DNA from 2 places in the Phytobacter sp. genome. Region 1 is predicted to be linked to the other one. Evidence: predicted binding sites of a transcription regulator. Region 1 holds the regulator's gene; the other holds the start of a gene.
The links. Region 1 encodes CRP, which controls carbon source genes, mostly activating them, when cyclic AMP is high. Its sites were predicted from a motif close to ATGTGANNNNNNTCACAT; they were not measured.
Positions count from the first base shown of each region.

Region 2: a site for CRP is predicted at 2,448-2,465, ahead of epd (erythrose-4-phosphate dehydrogenase). Genes of this name have one in related genera too.

Region 1 covers NZ_JCACPZ010000001.1:529,931-537,216, reverse strand. Annotated here, with positions in the region: gene AC5JPW_RS02465 (YheU family protein) at 1-210, shown strand, start outside; gene AC5JPW_RS02460 (phosphoribulokinase) at 252-1,121, shown strand; gene AC5JPW_RS02455 (OsmC family protein) at 1,191-1,595, opposite strand; gene crp (cAMP-activated global transcriptional regulator CRP) at 1,904-2,536, shown strand; gene AC5JPW_RS02445 (YccS/YhfK family putative transporter) at 2,585-4,663, shown strand; gene argD (bifunctional acetylornithine/succinyldiaminopimelate transaminase) at 4,660-5,880, opposite strand; gene pabA (aminodeoxychorismate synthase component 2) at 5,960-6,532, opposite strand; gene AC5JPW_RS02430 (putative adenosine monophosphate-protein transferase Fic) at 6,563-7,165, opposite strand; gene AC5JPW_RS02425 (YhfG family protein) at 7,155-7,286, opposite strand, start outside.
Region 2 covers NZ_JCACPZ010000008.1:997,678-1,004,963, forward strand. Annotated here, with positions in the region: gene pgk (phosphoglycerate kinase) at 23-1,186, opposite strand; gene epd (erythrose-4-phosphate dehydrogenase) at 1,236-2,255, opposite strand; gene tkt (transketolase) at 2,572-4,563, opposite strand; gene loiP (metalloprotease LoiP) at 4,845-5,603, shown strand; gene speA (biosynthetic arginine decarboxylase) at 5,650-7,286, opposite strand, start outside.

The sequences.
Region 1 (7,286 bases):
CCCTGGCAAGATCTGGCGCCTGAAACGCTGGATAACCTTATTGAGAGCTTTGTCTTGCGCGAAGGCACTGATTATGGTGAACATGAACGCGCGTTTGCCCAAAAAGTTGCTGATGTTAAGCGACAACTAAAAAGCGGCGAAGCCGTGCTGGTGTGGTCGGAATTACACGAAAGCGTCAACATCATGCCACGCACACAGTTTCGCGATTAACAAAGCTCAAGCGAACATCATCGCTATTTTCTGGAGTCGCTATGTCTGCTAAACATCCGGTTATCGCTGTTACAGGCTCCAGCGGTGCGGGAACCACCACCACCAGCCTCGCGTTTCGTAAAATTTTCGCCCAACTCGATCTGCATGCTGCTGAAGTTGAAGGCGACAGTTTTCACCGCTACACCCGTCCCGAAATGGACATGGCGATTCGCAAGGCGCGAGATTTAGGCCGTCACATCAGCTATTTTGGCCCTGAAGCCAATGACTTCGGACTACTGGAACAGACGTTTATCGAGTACGGCCACACGGGTAAGGGCCAGGCACGCAAATACCTGCACACCTATGACGAAGCGGTTCCCTGGAATCAGGTTCCTGGAACCTTTACACCCTGGCAGCCGCTGCCGGAGCCAACGGACGTACTGTTCTATGAGGGATTGCACGGTGGTGTGGTCACACCGCAGCATGACGTCGCACGCCATGTGGATCTGCTGGTGGGCGTGGTGCCTATCGTCAACCTGGAATGGATGCAAAAACTGGTGCGGGATACCAGCGAACGCGGCCACTCCCGTGAAGCGGTAATGGATTCCGTGGTGCGTTCAATGGACGACTACATCAACTTCATTACGCCGCAGTTTTCTCGTACCCATATTAACTTCCAGCGCGTCCCCACCGTCGACACCTCTAACCCGTTTGCGGCCAAAGTCATTCCGTCGCTGGATGAAAGCTTTGTGGTGATTCATTTCCGCAATCTGGAAGGCATTGATTATCCCTGGCTGCTAGCCATGTTACAGGGTTCGTTTATTTCTCATATGAATACGTTAGTGGTGCCGGGCGGCAAAATGGGGCTGGCGATGGAACTCATCATGACACCGCTGGTAGAACGGCTGATGGAAGGTAAGAAAATCGAGTAACATCAGTCCCCTCTCCCCGTGGGAGAGGGTCAGGTTGAGGGCATCAGACCGCACAATGCCCTCAACCCATCACGCTTCAATCACTTCATACGAGTGCGTGATATTCACCGCTTTTTCCAGCATCAGCGCAACAGAGCAATACTTCTCAGCTGAAAGGTCTACTGCACGCGACACCGCGGCATCTTTCAACGCTTTGCCTGTCACAATGAAATGCAGATTGATGTGGGTGAACAGACGTGGCGCTTCTTCACGACGCTCGGATGTCAATTTCACCTCGCAATCCGTCACGTCATGACGCCCTTTTTGCAGGATAGAAACCACATCGATAGCGCTGCATCCGCCTGCGGCCATCAGTACCATCTCCATCGGGCTCGGGGCTTTATCGCCTGAGTTACCGTCCATCAAAATCTGGTGCCCGGAAGCAGACTCACCCAGGAACGTCAAACCTTCAACCCATTTCACACGAGCATGCATTTTAATTAACTCCGGAGTAGCAATTTTCTCTACAGATTACGCGTACATAAGAAAACTCGCAACGGAAGGCGACCTGCGTCAAGCTGAAGCGAGACACCAGGAGACAGGCGATTAAAGCTATGCTAAAACAGTCTGGATGCTACAGTGATACATTGATGTACTGCATGTACGCAGAGGACATCACATCTTAGAGGCCGCAGACATGTCTGACGGTGCACTTCCCAGGTATCGGGAAGACAGATTGCAACCCCAGTCACAGGGCGCAGATCCTGAGTCTGGAGCCAGCTTATAACAGAGGATAACCGCGCATGGTGCTTGGCAAACCGCAAACAGACCCGACTCTCGAATGGTTCTTGTCTCATTGCCATATTCATAAGTACCCGTCGAAGAGCACGCTGATTCACCAGGGTGAAAAAGCGGAAACGTTGTATTACATCGTCAAAGGCTCAGTGGCTGTGCTCATCAAGGATGAAGAAGGGAAAGAGATGATCCTCTCTTACCTTAACCAGGGCGATTTTATTGGTGAACTGGGTCTGTTCGAAGAAGGTCAGGAGCGCAGTGCATGGGTACGCGCCAAGACCGCTTGTGAAGTGGCCGAAATTTCCTACAAAAAATTCCGTCAGTTGATCCAGGTAAACCCGGATATTCTGATGCGCTTGTCCTCGCAGATGGCGCGCCGCCTGCAGGTCACTTCGGAAAAAGTCGGCAACCTCGCCTTCCTCGATGTGACAGGCCGTATTGCTCAGACGTTACTGAATCTGGCGAAACAACCCGACGCAATGACCCACCCGGACGGTATGCAAATTAAAATAACCCGTCAGGAAATTGGTCAGATCGTGGGCTGTTCTCGTGAAACCGTTGGCCGCATCCTGAAGATGCTCGAAGATCAGAACCTGATCTCCGCTCACGGTAAAACGATCGTCGTGTACGGAACACGTTAATCTCCGAACGGCGCATTGCCCCTGGCAGTGCGCCGTTTTTGTTTCCCCATGTGGCGCAGGCTGATTTACCACCCCGAAATCAACTATGCACTGCGACAAACGCTGGTGTTATGCCTGCCTGTGACCGTTGGCTTGATTGTGGGCCGACTGGATTTAGGGCTGCTTTTCTCATTAGTCCCCGCCTGTTGCAACATCGCTGGTCTCGACACGCTGCATAAGCGCTTCTTCAAGCGCGTGATTATTGGCGGCTCGCTTTTTGCTGGCAGCAGTCTCGCGGTGCAATTTTTGCTTTTTGAAAACATCCCCCTGCCGCTTATTTTGACCCTGTTGACGCTTATCCTCGGTGTCACTGCAGAAATCAGCGCGCTGCACGGCAGGTTGCTCCCCGCGTCACTGATTGCCGCCATTTTCACCCTGAGCCTTGCGGGCAATATGTCGGTATGGGAACCGCTGTTGATCTACAGCCTTGGCACGCTGTGGTATGGCGCATTTAACGCCTTCTGGTTCTGGCTCTGGCGAGAGCAGCCGCTGCGTGAGTCGTTGAGTTTGCTCTATCGTCAGTTGGCCGATTACTGCGAAGCAAAATACAGCATGCTGACCCAACACGCGGACCCGGAAAAAGCCCTGCCGCCGCTGCTGGCGCGTCAGCAAAAAGCAGTGGACATGATTAGCCAGTGCTACCAGCAACTGCATATGCTGGCGGCAAATCAGAATGGTGATTACAAAAGATTAAGGCGGGTCTTCCAGGTGGCGCTGGATTTACAGGAACACATTGCCGTTAGCCTGCATCAGCCCCAGGAAGTGCAGGAACTGGTGGAACGCAGCCACGCTGAAGAGGTGATCCGCTGGAACGCGCAAACCGTCGCTGCACGGTTGAGGGTAATCGCGGACGATATTCTCTATCACCGCTATCCCCAGCGTTTCAACATGGAAAAGCAGATCAGTGCGCTGGAGAAAATTGCCCTCCAGCATCCGGATAACCCGGTAGGCCAGTTCTGCGCCTGGCATTTCAGCCAGATTGCCCGTGTGCTGCGTACTCAGCGCCCACTCTATATTCGCGATTTAATGGCAGAAAAGCAGCGCCGTCTGCCGCTCATTCCGGCGTTGAAAAGCTACCTCTCCTTCAAATCCGCGGCCTTACGGAACGCCGCACGCATCAGCGTCATGCTGAGCGTAGCCAGCCTGATGGGCAGCGCGCTGCATTTGCCTAAACCCTACTGGATTATGATGACGGTCATGTTCGTCACTCAGAACGGCTACGGCGCAACGCGGGTGCGCATCCTGCACCGGGCGGCAGGCACTATGGCTGGGTTGATTATCGCCGGGGCCACGCTGCACTACCATGTGCCGGAGGGCTACACGCTCGCCACCATGCTTATCGTCACGCTGATAAGCTACCTGATCATTCGTAAAAGCTACGGCTGGGCGATGGTGGGCTTTACCCTGACGGCGGTGTACACGCTCCAGTTACTGACGCTGAATGGTGAGCAGTTTATCGTGGCCCGGCTTATCGATACCCTGATTGGTTGTTTGATTGCCTTTGGCGGCATCCTCTGGCTCTGGCCGCAGTGGCAAAGCGGGCTGCTGCGTCGTAACGCCCATGATGCTCTGGGTACTTACCAGGAGGCTATCCAGCTTATTCTCAGCAACGATCCGCAGGCTACGCCACTGGCCTGGCAGCGAATGCGCGTCAACCAGGCTCACAACGCTTTATTTAACTCGCTCAACCAGGCGATGCAGGAGCCCGGTTTCGATACGCGCTATCTGTCGGATATGAAATTGTGGGTTACCCACAGCCAGTTTATTGTCGAGCATATCAATGCCATGACAACGCTTGCGCGCGAGCACACCATGCTCACGCCGGATTTAGCGCAGCGGTACTTACAGTCGTGTGAGATTGCCCTGCAGCGCTGTCAGCAGCGGCTGGAGTATGACGGGCCGGGAGAGTCGGGGGATGTAAATATTCTGGAAGCGCCGGAGACGATGACCCACGGCCCGATGAGTACGCTGGAACAGCATCTGCAACGTATTCTGGGGCATCTGAGCACCATGCACACCATTTCGTCGGTAGCATGGCGTCAGCGCCCACATCACGGTATCTGGTTAAACCGTCGGTTACGACGTTAGCCGTTAACCACTTTTGCAACCGCTTTAGCAAAGCGGCTCATGCCTTCTTCGATATCGCTCTCTTCAACGATAAGCGCAGGCGCAAAACGCATCACATCAGGCCCGGCATTCAGCACCATCACCCCTGCATCAGCAGCAGCCAGCAGGAAATCACGTGCACGGCCTTTGAATTGCGGTGTCAGTTCAGCACCAATCAACAGGCCCATGCCGCGAATATCGCTGAAGATATTGTACTGCGCGTTGATGTTTTGCAGATGCTTCACAAACAGCTCGCGCTTCGCATTCACCCCGTTTAAGACTTCCGGCGTGTTAATGATATCGAACGCGGTACCGGCAACGGCACAGGCCAGCGGGTTACCACCGTAGGTGGAGCCGTGAGAGCCCGGATGGAACGCACTGGCAATCTCCTGCGTGGTCAGCATGGCGCTGACGGGGAAACCGCCGCCGAGTGCTTTGGCGCTGGTGAGGATATCCGGCGTCACGCCGTAATGCATATAGGCAAACAGCTCACCACAACGGCCCATGCCGCACTGCACTTCATCAAACACCAGCAGCGCATTGTGCTCGTCACAGAGATCGCGCAGCCCCTGCAGGAACTCCGGCGTCGCAGCCGTCACGCCGCCTTCCCCCTGGATCGGCTCAACAACAACCGCACAGGTATGATCGTCCATTACCGCTTTGACCGCATGCAAATCGTTAAACGGCACGTGGATAATATCGGCGGGTTTCGGGCCAAAACCGTCAGAATATTTCGGCTGACCGCCCACGGTGACCGTGAAGAGCGAACGACCATGGAAAGCATTATGGAAGGCGATAATTTTGGTTTTGTGCGGGCTATGGCGGGTGGAGGCATAAAAACGCGCCAGCTTGAACGCCGTTTCGTTGGCTTCAGTGCCGGAGTTCATGAATACGACGCGCTCAGCAAAAGTCGCATCAATCATCTTACGCGCCAGACGCAGCGCCGGTTCATTGGTGAATACGTTGCTGATATGCCACAGGGTTTCGCCCTGGGTTTTTAATGTTTCTACCAGTGCCGGATGACAGTGCCCCAGCGCCGTCACCGCAATGCCACCTGCAAAATCAACGTACTCTTTGCCCTGCTGATCCCAGACGCGGCTGCCCTTAGCTTTCACCGGAATAAATTCGGCCGGTGCGAAGATAGGTAAAATAACGTCATCGAAGGTTGCGCGCGTGATTGCGTCTTGCTGAGTTGCCATGTGACCCCACCCTTGTTAAATAAGAAGCAGAAGTGAAAATATAATCACGAAATATGCATAAAAAATCACTCAATGGCAACTAAAAATCGGTGCGATGCAGAAAGTTATTCAATAGCGCATGCCCCTGCTCACTGAGGATACTTTCCGGATGGAACTGCACCCCTTCCAGATCCCACTGGCGATGGCGAATGCCCATAATCTCCTGCGTTTCGCTTAGTGCCGTGACCTCAAAACAGTCCGGTAGCGACGGGGGGTCGATGAGCAAAGAGTGGTAACGCGTGACCGTAAGCGGGTTGTTCAACCCCTGAAAAACGCCCTTTCCCGTATGGGTAATCGGTGACGTTTTTCCGTGCATAACTTGTCTGGCGCGGACAATGAGCGCACCAAAGGCCTGAGCAATAGCCTGGTGCCCAAGGCAAACACCCAGGATCGGTATCACGCCAGCGTAATGGCGGATAACCTCAAGCGAAATGCCCGCGTCATCAGGCGTGCAGGGGCCGGGAGAAATGACAATCTTTTCGGGCGCGAGCGTCGCAATGTCCGCGAGGGTTATCTCATCGTTACGTCTGACCTCAACCTGCGCGCCCAACTCGCAAAAATATTGGTACAGGTTCCAGGTAAAAGAGTCGTAATTGTCGATAAGCAGGATCATGGCGGCCTCATAAATGTGTGCCGCCCTATTCTACTCAGTTTCGCTGGCTTCGCTTACCACTTTGCCAAAGATTGCCCTCAACGGAGCCAGGTCACCCATCGCCCCGGCCTGATTCGCCTCAGCCCATGCCTGCGGCTCGATTCCGCGCCAGTCGAGTTGGTAGCCAGCGTGCAATGCCAGTTGCTCGAAGAAAATGCGCTGCGTGATGCCGTTACCGATCCGAAAAGGATGCAGCACATTGATTTCGCAGTAATAGTGCGCCAGACGCTCTACAAATTCGTCTTCCCCAAGCCCCTGCAGCCAGTCTTCACCTTCCAGGCTGCGCATCAGGGCATTGCCCTCTTTCTCGATGTACTCGAAATGGCAGAAACGGGTATCACCCTGGTAGATGTCGACTTCGCGAAACTCGCCCGCCCAGGCAAAAATATCCTGATAGATATGACGATGAATCGCACACAGATGAGGCAGACCGCGTGCCTTTGGCCCAAGTTCAAGGGTGGCCGCACGCAAAGCCGTTAGCTCATACGCGGCCTGTTCGAGACGCTGCGCCTGGTGAATATCCAGCACATTACGCATGACGTTGATGCCAGGGTAGAGATAAGGATCGCGACCATTGCCGAATTTATCGCTCATAGTGCCTCCTCAGCTCTTCCAGGCGCACATTGGCCTCTTCAGCCGTTAGCGTGACCAGCGGACTATCGACATTCTCAAGACGACGGCTGGCCTGAAAATTGACGTTGCGCTGCTGCTCCCA
Region 2 (7,286 bases), on a different contig from region 1:
GGTTTCCCTGCCCTTTGAATACTTACTGCTTAGCGCGCTCTTCGAGCATTGCGACTGCTGGCAGCACTTTGCCTTCCACGAACTCGAGGAATGCACCGCCACCAGTGGAGATGTAGGAAATTTTGTCAGCGATACCGAACAGGTCGATCGCTGCCAGGGTGTCACCACCGCCTGCGATGGAGAACGCGTCGCTGTCTGCGATAGCGTTAGCCACGATTTCAGTGCCTTTGCGGAAGTTAGCGAATTCGAATACGCCAACCGGGCCATTCCACAGAATGGTTTTCGCGTTTTTCAGGATTGCAGCCAGTTTCTCAGCGGAAACATCGCCCAGATCCAGAATCTGCTCTTCATCTTTGATGTCAGAAACAGATTTCAGGGTAGCAGTGGCAGTTTCAGAGAACTCAGTAGCGACACGCACGTCTGTCGGGACTGGGATATCACAAGTGGTCAGCAGACGTTTTGCTTCGTCAACCAGGTCCGCTTCGTACAGGGATTTACCGACGTTGTGGCCTTGAGCAGCAACGAAGGTGTTAGCGATACCGCCACCGACGATCAGCTGGTCAGCGATTTTAGACAGAGAATCCAGCACGGTCAGTTTAGTGGAAACTTTAGAACCACCAACGATAGCAACCATCGGACGAGCAGGCTCTTTCAGCGCTTTACCCAGCGCTTCCAGTTCATCCGCCAGCAGCGGACCAGCACAAGCTACATCAGCAAATTTGCCGATACCATGAGTAGACGCCTGTGCACGGTGTGCGGTGCCGAATGCATCCATCACGAATACGTCACACAGAGCGGCATATTTTTTGGACAGTGCTTCGTCGTCTTTCTTCTCGCCTTTGTTAAAACGAACGTTTTCCAGAACAACCAGTTCGCCTGCAGCAACTTCAACGCCGTCCAGGTAGTCTTTAACCAGACGTACCGGGTTAGACAGTTTGTCTTTCAGGTAATTAACAACCGGCAGCAGAGAGAATTCTTCGTTGTACTCGCCTTCGGTCGGACGACCCAGGTGGGAGGTAACCATCACTTTCGCACCCTGTTTCAGTGCCAGTTCGATGGTCGGCAGAGAAGCACGGATACGTGCATCGCTGGTTACTTTGCCATCTTTAACCGGTACGTTCAGATCCGCACGGATGAAAACGCGTTTACCTGCCAAATCCAGATCGGTCATCTTAATTACAGACATGGTGAATCCTCTCAATGATTCATAAAGTTTTGCGGGTGCAACTTACACCCTACCTGAAACCTTTCGCGGCCATTGCTAACGTCGTATCAAGCATTCGGTTAGCAAAGCCCCATTCGTTATCGCACCACACCAGGGTTTTAATAAGGTGCGAACCACTGACCCGCGTCTGCGTGCCATCGACAATGGCACTATGTGGGTCGTGGTTAAAATCAATTGAAACCAACGGTAATTCCGTATAGTCAACTATACCATGAAAAGTTCCACGTGCTGCTTTTTGCAGCAACGTGTTGACTTCACACGCTTTTACCGGTTTTTTAACCGTCACGCTTAGGTCAATTGCCGTCACATTAATGGTTGGAACACGCACCGCAATCGCTTCAAAACGGTCATGAAATTGCGGAAAAATTCGGGTAATACCTGCGGCCAGTTTCGTATCCACCGGGATTATCGACTGGCTGGCTGCGCGCGTCCGGCGTAAATCCGGATGGTAAGCATCAATCACTTGTTGATCGTGCATGGCCGAGTGGATGGTGGTTACCGTTCCCGACTCGATGCTAAATGCATCATCAAGGAGCTTAATGACCGGAATAATACAGTTGGTCGTGCAGGAGGCGTTAGACACGATGCGGTTTTCGGCACGAAGATCTTTTTCGTTAACGCCGAACACGACCGTCGCGTCGAGATCGTTGCTACCAGGATGGGAGAAAAGCACTTTTTTCGCGCCAGCGGCCAGATGGGCTTCGCCGTGTTCGCGGTTGCCATAGACGCCCGTGCAATCAAGCACTACATCAACACCCAGTTCTCGCCAGGGCAGCAGCGCGATGTCACGTTCATGCAAGATGCGGATAGTGTCATCGCCAATATATAGCTGCTCACGTTCCTGATACACATCCCATGCAAACCGCCCGTGGCTGGTGTCATATTTCAATAAATGCGCCATGCCTGCAGCATCGGCCAGTTCATTGATTGCCACCACGGTGACTTCCGCTCGTCGCCCGGATTCATATAAAGCACGAACCACGTTGCGCCCGATGCGACCGAAGCCATTAATCGCTATGCGTACGGTCATAGATCTCCTGCCAGGTAACCCGTTCTGAAGTGGCTAACAGAGTAATGCAGCAACCTTCAGAGGGGAATCCTTGCCTGTCACAAACTACAACTGATTGATTATTTGTCGAACATTTAAACAACTGAAACGCTTCAGCTAGAATAAGCCAAACGCGGAATAAAAGGAATCAACGCCCGGTGCAGACCACCATTTATCTGACATACATCACACTTTCACGGTAAAACGCAGCAAACTTATTCCAGTTGAGGAATTACGCTCTGGCTTCAGGCAAAAAAAACGGGCCGCCTGAGCGACCCGTTTCATTGTGTAATCGAAATTACAGCAGTTCTTTCGCTTTCGCGACCACGTTCTCAACGGTGAAGCCGAACTCTTCGAACAGCAGTTCTGCCGGTGCAGACTCACCAAAAGTAGTCATCCCAACGATCGCGCCGTTCAGGCCCACGTATTTGAACCAGTAGTCTGCGATACCCGCTTCAACTGCCACGCGAGCAGAGACTGCTTTCGGCAGCACCGCTTCACGGTACGCCGCATCCTGCTTGTCGAATGCGTCAGTGGACGGCATGGAAACCACGCGCGCCTTCACGCCTTCCGCAGTCAGTTTCTCGTATGCCGCAACCGCCAGCTCAACTTCAGAACCGGTGGCGATGAAAATCAGCTCCGGCTGACCGTTGCTGTCTTTCAGCACGTAACCACCACGGGCCACGTTGGCCAGTTGCTCAGCGCTACGTTCCTGCTGCGCCAGGTTCTGACGGGAGAGAATCAGTGCGGTCGGGCCATCAGCACGCTCAACACCGTATTTCCACGCCACTGCAGACTCCACCTGGTCACACGGACGCCATACGCTCATGTTCGGGGTCACACGCAGAGAAGCGACCTGCTCGACCGGCTGGTGCGTCGGGCCATCTTCGCCCAGACCGATGGAGTCGTGGGTGTAGACCAGCACCTGGCGCTGTTTCATCAGTGCTGCCATACGCACCGCGTTACGGGCATATTCCACGAACATCAGGAAGGTGGAGGTGTACGGCAGGAAGCCACCGTGCAGGGAGATACCGTTGGCAATCGCGGTCATGCCGAACTCGCGCACGCCGTAGTGGATGTAGTTGCCGGCAGTGTCTTCGTTAATCGCTTTTGAGCCGGACCAGATGGTCAGGTTGCTTGGCGCCAGGTCAGCAGAGCCGCCAAGGAATTCCGGCAGCAGCGGGCCAAAGGCTTCAATCGCATTCTGCGACGCTTTACGGCTGGCGATTTTGGACGGGTTCGCCTGCAGGTTCGCAATGAACGCGCTCGCTTTGGCGTCGAAGTCAGACGGCAGGTCACCGCTCATACGACGGGTGAATTCTGCAGCCAGTTCCGGGAAGGCTTTGGCGTAGGCGGCGAACTTCTCGTTCCACGCAGACTCTTTCGCCTGACCGGCTTCTTTCGCATCCCACTGGGCATAGATGTCAGACGGGATTTCAAAGGCAGGGTGTTTCCAGCCAAGTGCGTCGCGGGTCAGCGCGATTTCCGCGTCGCCCAGCGGAGCACCGTGGGAGTCGTGGGTGCCCTGTTTGTTCGGCGAACCGAAACCGATGATGGTTTTGCACATCAGCAGGGACGGTTTGTCGGTAACGGCTTTCGCCGCTTCGACTGCCGCTTTGATGGAGTCCGCGTTGTGACCGTCCACGCCGCGCACCACGTGCCAGCCGTAGGCTTCGAAACGGGCTGCGGTGTCGTCAGTGAACCAGCCTTCAACATGGCCGTCGATGGAGATGCCGTTGTCGTCGTAGAAGGCGACCAGTTTGCCCAGTTTCAGGGTACCCGCCAGGGAGCACACTTCGTGGGAGATGCCTTCCATCATGCAGCCGTCGCCCATAAAGGCATAAGTGCTGTGGTCAACAATGTCGTGGCCCGGACGGTTGAACTGCGCTGCCAGGGTTTTTTCTGAGATAGCCATGCCCACGGCGTTAGCAATGCCCTGACCCAGCGGGCCAGTGGTGGTTTCCACGCCTGCGGTGTAACCCACTTCCGGGTGACCCGGGGTTTTGGAATGCAGCTGACGGAAGTTTTTCAGCTCTTCGATCGGCAGATCATAACCAGTGAGGTGCAGCAGGCTGTAAATCAGCATCGAGCCGTGACCGTTAGACAGCACGAAGCGGTCACGATCTGCCCATGCCGGGTTCTGTGGGTTGTGGTTCAGGAAATCACGCCACAGGACTTCGGCGATGTCAGCCATACCCATCGGGGCACCCGGGTGACCGGATTTGGCTTTCTGTACCGCGTCCATGCTCAGCGCACGAATGGCATTGGCAAGCTCTTTACGTGAGGACATTTTGACTCCAGATCGGACTGTTAAAGGCCATGCCCGGAACGACTTGACTACAGCGCGTTATGGGCTACGCCGGAAAAAAGTGCCAACAATGTAACCCAAGCGGCAAGTCATGTACATGGAGCATCCTTTTGGGTGTTAAGAAATCTCTGGAAGCTGCTCGCACATTGCGCAATGGACTCGCCCGCTTATCGTTCTATTCTTTATACTTATGCAACTGCACCGGTTCGATTGTGACCCGTGCATTATCAGAATTATGAATCAACCTGCGTGGAAGATAAGAGATGAAAATTCGCCCGGCTTTGCTTGCTTTGGCTACCGCTACCTTGCTGGCAGGTTGCCAGAACATGGACTCTAACGGTTTCCTCACGTCAGGAGCCGAAGCATTTCAGGCCTATACGTTAAGCGACGCTCAGGTGAAAACGTTGAGTGACGAAGCCTGTAAGCAGATGGACGCTAAAGCCACTATCGCCCCTGCCAGCAGCCAGTACAGCCAACGTCTCGCCAAAATTGCTAACGCATTGGGTGACAACATCAATGGCCAACCGGTGAACTACAAGGTTTACGTGGCAAAAGACGTTAACGCCTTCGCGATGGCCAACGGCTGTATCCGCGTTTACAGCGGCCTGATGGATATGATGAATGACAACGAAGTTGAAGCCGTTATTGGTCACGAGATGGGCCACGTTGCGCTCGGTCACGTGAAGAAAGGCATGCAGGTTGCGTTAGGCACCAACGCAGTACGCGCAGCCGCGGCATCGGCGGGTGGCGTGGTGGGAAGTCTGTCGCAATCCCAGTTGGGTGACCTGGGTGAAAAACTGGTGAATTCGCAGTTCTCGCAGCGCCAGGAGTCCGAAGCGGACGATTATTCTTATGACTTGTTGCGCAAACGAGGAATCAGCCCGATGGGGCTGGCTACCAGCTTCGAAAAACTGGCAAAACTGGAAGAGGGTCGTCAGAGTTCCATGTTTGACGATCACCCAGCCTCAGCAGAGCGTGCGCAACACGTTCGCGACAGACTGGCAGCAGACGGTATCAAATAATAGAAAGGTGCCGGAGGCAGTTACTGCCTCCGGCATGACGCGTTAATTACTCGTCTTCAAGATAGGTGTAACCGTACAGCCCCGCCTCAAACTCTTCGAGGAACTGTTTCTGCAGGGCGTCATCCAGATCGGTCTGTTTGACCTGATCGCGGAATTGGGTCAGTAAGGTTTTTGGATCAAGCTGCACATACTCCAGCATATCCGCCACGGTATCCCCTTCATCCGACAACTCCACTTCCACGCTACCGTCAGGGAAGACGAAGACGTCCACCGCTTCGGTATCGCCGAACAGGTTATGCATGTTGCCCAGGATTTCCTGATACGCGCCGACCATGAAGAAACCGAGCATCGGCGGGTTCTCCGGATCGTACTCTGGCATCGGCATGGTAGTCGCAATCCCGTCACCATCGACGTAGTGATCGATAGCACCATCAGAGTCACAGGTGATATCCAGCAGCACCGCACGACGTTCCGGGATCTTATTCAACCCTTCTAACGGCATCACCGGGAACAGCTGATCGATACCCCAGGCGTCCGGCATCGACTGGAACAGGGAGAAGTTGACGTACATTTTGTCCGCCATACGTTCCTGCAACTCGTCGATGATAGGACGGTGAGCACGATTGCTCGGATCGAGCTGTTTCTGTACTTCGTGGCACATGTTCAGATAAAGCTGCTCAGCCCAGGCGCGTTCCTGCAGGCTAAACGTACCGGACGAGTAACCGATGTGAATATCATGCAGATCCATCTGGCTGTCGTGCAGCCACTCGCGCAGAGAACGACGCGTGCCCGGCTCGTGCATCTCCTGCCAGGTTTCCCACATGCTTTGCAGCGCGCGCGGTGCGTCGTCCGCCGGAGCCGTAGCTTCGGTGTACTCGTTACGCTCAACGCCGATAATGTTCGAGACCAGAACGGTATGGTGCGCGGTAACCGCACGACCAGATTCGGTGATAACCGTCGGATGCGGTAAACCGTTCTCTTCGCAGGCATCGCCAATCGCCCAGATAATATTGTTAGCGTACTCGTTCAAACCATAGTTAACGGAGCAATCGGACTGAGAACGGGTCCCTTCATAGTCCACGCCCAGGCCGCCGCCCACGTCAAAGCACTGAATATTGACGCCCAGCTTGTGCAGCTCAACGTAGAAACGCGCTGACTCGCGAACGCCAGTGGCGATATCGCGAATATTGGCCATCTGCGAACCAAGGTGGAAGTGCAGCAGCTGAATGCTGTCCAGACGGCCACGTTCACGCAACATTTCCACCAGTTGCAGCACCTGATTTGCCGCCAGACCGAACTTGGATTTCTCGCCACCGGAGGACTGCCATTTGCCAGAGCCCTGCGACGCCAGACGTGCACGCACACCCAGACGCGGGATCACGTTCAGGCGCTCAGCTTCATCCAGCACGATCGCAATTTCAGACATCTTTTCGATGACCAGATAGACCTTGTGGCCCATCTTCTCGCCGATCAGCGCCAGGCGGATGTATTCACGGTCTTTATAACCGTTACACACAATTACGGAGCGGGTCATACCCGCATGGGCCAGGACCGCCATCAACTCCGCTTTAGAACCGGCTTCCAATCCCAGCGGTTCGCCAGAATGAATCAGGGATTCAATCACGCGGCGATGTTGGTTCACCTTGATCGGGTATACCAGGAAGTAGTCACCGTTGTAACCAT